2 regions of the Paenibacillus sp. Pae15 genome follow, and region 2 is predicted to be linked to the other one. Evidence: riboswitches for the same ligand, from Rfam matches in the RefSeq annotation. Region 2 holds a riboswitch; the other holds the start of a gene.

Region 1 (2,201 bases), on a different contig from region 2:
CTGAAAGGCCGCGCCGGCCAACCCCAGGGCGGCACCGACCAGAATGCCCAGCACTACCCTTGGCAGCCTGACCCTCCATACGATTTGTTCCGAAGCTTCGCTCCAATCCCCCTGGATTCGTTCACCGATCCAAGGCAGCTGATGAAGTACGATTCCCCAGACATGACCGAACGGAATTCGGACCGAACCGATCGATACTGCCGCAGAAACGGCGAATACAAGCAGGGCCAAGGCGGCTCCGCCCCAAATCCACAGCTTACGCTTCATCTATTTCACCAGTTCCGGGTATATTCCTTTGGCTACTTCCGTCAATGCCTGTGTAATCCGGGGACCCGGACGGCTCATAATGTCCTTGTCCAACCCGACCAACCGGTTCGACTTCACCGCTTCAATCCGGTCCCAGCCGCTGCGCTCGCGAATCAACTGATCCATCGGCTTATTGCTCTTCTCGTCGATGATCCCCGTCGGATAAAGAATAATCTGCGGATTGTCCGCGATCACCTTCTCCTCGCTAAGCTTTACGTAACCTTTCTCGCCGCCCGCCACATTGATTCCTCCGGCCAGGCTGATCAGCTCGTCAATATACTCGCCTTTACCGACCGTCCAGCCGGGGGAAAACTCGACAAATACCTTTTTCTTCTGCTCAGGCTTCAGATCCTTCACCGCATCCAGTACCTTTTGGCGTTCGGCCTTCATCGAATCGACCAGCTTCTCCGCCTGCTCCTGGCGGTCGAAGATTTGCCCCATGAGCAGAATATTGCTCATCACATCGTCTAACGTTTTGGGCTCGACCTTAAACAGATTCACCTTCAGTCCGCGAAGCTTCTCCACTACGGTCATATTCATGGATACCCCCGTCATGACCAAATCGGCGTTGGCCGCAACGAGCGCTTCCTCGTTCGGCTTGATGATGCTGCCGACTTTCGGCTTCGCCGCCGCTTCGGCTGGATAGTTGCAGAAATCCGATACGCCCACTACCTGATCTCCGAGCCCCAAAGCAAAGAGCGTTTCCGTTTCACTCGGTGAAGTGGAAACGATGCGCTCCGGAGCTTTCTCAAAAACAAATTCTTTACCCGTAGCGTCTTTGACGGTGAGCGGATACGTCGTCCGTTTGGCCGATGTGACCGTCCCTTCCTGCCTGGCGTCGCCCGCCTTCGGCGATTCCGCCTGCTGACCTTGCCCCGGCGCTGGCGCAGTGCTTCCGCATCCTGCCAGCGTTCCCGCCAAAGCCAGGCTCAGAACGGCTGCAAGCAGCCTTTTTTTTATGCGAGTCGTCTTATCCCAATACATAGGTCCATCTCCTTATCATCATTCAAAAAACGAAAAGACCCCTGCTTTCGGATCGTCTCCGAAGCAGAGGCACACTCTGACAAACCTGGCGGCCGCAGTCGACATCAAGTCGATATGCCGCCGGCAGGCTGCGCGTCTGCCCCTTTTCCTCGAAAGGCTGCATCGAATGCATGTTCAGGCAGGTTTCCTGACTTACGGGCTGCTTCGCTGAGCCAGAGCTCTTCGCCTTCCCGTCTGCTCCAGACAGTGACTTCATGAAGAGCATTTACCCGTATACAGTGGCGGGACCGCGCCGGATTCACACCGGCTTCCCTTTTAACCCGCAAGCGTTGATTGGCTGTGCGGGCACCTGAACCGCTATGTTGTTGTCCGCTGCATGACTGGCATGCACAATTATTTCTCGGCAATTATTTTCATGACCTGCTTCGCTTTCTCTTTGTCCGGCGCATTGGCCGGAATGAACGCGAACAGATTTTTGCCGTCGAATTCGAGCTCCGTAAACCATTTGGTTTGATCCATCGGGATGCCGTACAGATGCTTTTGTTTCTTGCCGTCTTCCGTAACTTCCAGAACGCCCTCAGGAAAATCCTCCGCTTTGGCCACATCGTCCAGCGGAACATAACCGCCCTGCTCGCCCATCGCTTTAAAATGATTCTCCGGAATCATCAGAATGCCGTTCTGACCGGCCGCTATTTCGACGATCAGCTTCTCCATTGAAAATATAGGCGCCGCCAATACTTGCACACTGGGCGATTCACCTATTTCACTTTGCAGCGAGGCTTGCAACTTTTCTCCCGCTTCATTCGGGATCCCGTTGGATCCTATCATGAAAATTGACACATCCGCCTTCGATCCTCCGCCGCAGCCTGCAGCAAGTACGAACATCATCAGCAGCAGGCAGAGCAGCCCAT
Region 2 (2,201 bases):
TCGGTTCGGAATCTTTATCTGCCACGGCCTTGGTCAGCAAAACAATCTCATCAAGCTTTTCATTGGCGAAAGCCAAGACTTGCCGAATTTCAGAACCAAGCTTGGTTTCCTGCCCGGTAGTGACAGGAACATGAAGCAGGCTGCAGGAAGGCTGAATGATCATTCTTTCATAAGGAACGTACTGGGACAACGTATTCAGCAAGGTCAGCTTGGACTGCAAATCGGCAGCCCAAATGTTGCGCCCGTCGATCAGACCTGCTCCGAGCACCTTATCCTTTGGAAATCCATGCTTGGCCATATGCTGCATGTTCCGGTCGTAACCGTGTACCAGATCCAGTCCGATTCCTTGCACCGGCAGCGAAACCGTCGCTTCATAGTGCTCTACGGCATCAAAATAGGTTTGAAGCATAATATTCAGCCCCGGCGCCGCTTCATGCAGTTGCTTATAAATATGAGTTATCCGATCCATATCTTCATCAGACAATGAGCTGACTAAAACAGGTTCATCGATTTGCACCCACCTTACGCCCTCTTGCTCCAGTTCCCTCAGGATTTGAGCATACAATGGGAGGAACAATGCAATCAGCTCGTCCCATTGCCCGGACTTATACCCTTTGGATAGTTTTAAAAACGTATACAACCCGATCAGTACCGGCTTCCCGTCAATGCCCAGCTTTTGCTTTGCTTCCCGATAGGCTTGAAGCGGCTTGTTGATGGTAAGTACCGGGGTAATATCATTCAATTCCGGTACAATGTAGTGATAATTCGTATTGAACCACTTGGTCATTTCGCAAGCAGGAGCCCCTTTGCTGCCTCTGGCCATAGCATAATAGGTGGAAAGGGAAACAACGCCGCCAGGGTAGTTAAACCGTTTGGATACAATTCCGAACATTGCCGCCGTATCCAGCATATGGTCGTACAAAGAAAAATCATTGACCGGAATAAGGTCGATTCCTTTTTCCTGCTGGAGTTTGAGATGATTCAACCGCAGTTCTTCTATCTTCTTTTCAAATTCAGACTCCTGAATCTTGTTTGCCCACAAGGCTTCCAGCAACTTTTTCCATTCTCTGTTCACTCCAATTCTTGGATACCCCAAGTTACTGCTTTTCAACGAATCCATTCGGTCACCCTCCATTTTCATATTGCTTTTAAATTCCATGCAAAAAAGGCATCTTTCCCTTGGGTTAAAAAGGGTAAAGATGCCCCTCGTTTGTAAAAACGGTGGCTACCATTTTTAACACCTCCCTATCTCCCGTAGGTAAAAACAGTGCTGTCAGAACAGGCAGGTCTCCTGGCTCCAGAATCATGGTCAAAACGCGCCTTCCCAATCCGAAGATCAGTGGCATATTCGCGTTGACTCCTCTGTTACAGTGGCGGGACCGCGTCGGCATTTCACCGAACTTCCCTTTTAAGCTCCGGAACCGTTTGAAACGGACCAGAGCACCTATTCCCACAATATAAAATTGTTGCTCGTAAAATAATACATTACAAATAGTATTTATGCAACAGTCGAGGATGGTTTAGAATGGTAATGCCACAAGAGCACAGCGGCAAAAGCAAATAAAATGACAAGCATGATGAGGATACAGCACAATTCAATGAGCCTCAGCTTCCATAAGCGTTTGCGGTTCATCTCCATCTTGCTTGCTCCCTCCCTCATTTATAAATATACGTTTACCTATTCCTGCCATATAAGTTTTAACGAAGGAAGGAGGGAAAAAGTTCCACATGAATCCGCAGCCTTTTTCATACGGTTGAACACGGTAAAATCGATTCGATCAACAAAGAGCTTGTCAGACCGCATCGATTCATGTTATTATACTGTTTGTGTCCGAGACACAACATTGCTAATGTGTGGAGCCGTGGTGTAGAGGCCTAACATGCCTGCCTGTCACGCAGGAGATCGCGGGTTCGAATCCCGTCGGCTCCGCCATGAATTTACATCCCATATCATCTTACATAGCCTAAAGAACACCGAGCAGAACGACATGTCTGCTCTTTTTTGTATTCTTCAAGGAGCGTGAGAGTATGACCCGCCGCGGACGTTTCGCACCAACTCCATCCGGACTGCTTCATATCGGCAATGCCTTCACCGCCCTCGCCGCATGGCTGCAAATGCGCCAAGCCGGAGGAGAATTTGTGCTGCGCATCGAAGACATCGATAAAGCCCGCTCCCGTCCCGCCTACGCCGAGCAGCTTCA

Evidence for each region. Region 2 has a riboswitch for cobalamin ahead of metE (5-methyltetrahydropteroyltriglutamate--homocysteine S-methyltransferase). Riboswitches for the same ligand answer to the same signal wherever they lie in the genome.
Region 1: it holds a riboswitch for cobalamin, as region 2 does, so the genes downstream of both, NR121_RS18345 (ABC transporter substrate-binding protein) here and metE (5-methyltetrahydropteroyltriglutamate--homocysteine S-methyltransferase) in region 2, are expected to answer to the same signal.

The regions. Positions count from the first base shown of each region.
Region 1 is NZ_JALJRM010000024.1:16,403-18,603, forward strand. Features, by position in the region: gene NR121_RS18340 (FecCD family ABC transporter permease) at 1-267, opposite strand, end outside; gene NR121_RS18345 (ABC transporter substrate-binding protein) at 268-1,290, opposite strand; cobalamin riboswitch at 1,451-1,658, opposite strand; gene NR121_RS18350 (hypothetical protein) at 1,684-2,201, opposite strand, start outside.
Region 2 is NZ_JALJRM010000043.1:1,489-3,689, forward strand. Features, by position in the region: gene metE (5-methyltetrahydropteroyltriglutamate--homocysteine S-methyltransferase) at 1-1,120, opposite strand, end outside; cobalamin riboswitch at 1,265-1,463, opposite strand; tRNA gene NR121_RS23510 (tRNA-Asp) at 1,857-1,933, shown strand; gene gluQRS (tRNA glutamyl-Q(34) synthetase GluQRS) at 2,029-2,201, shown strand, end outside.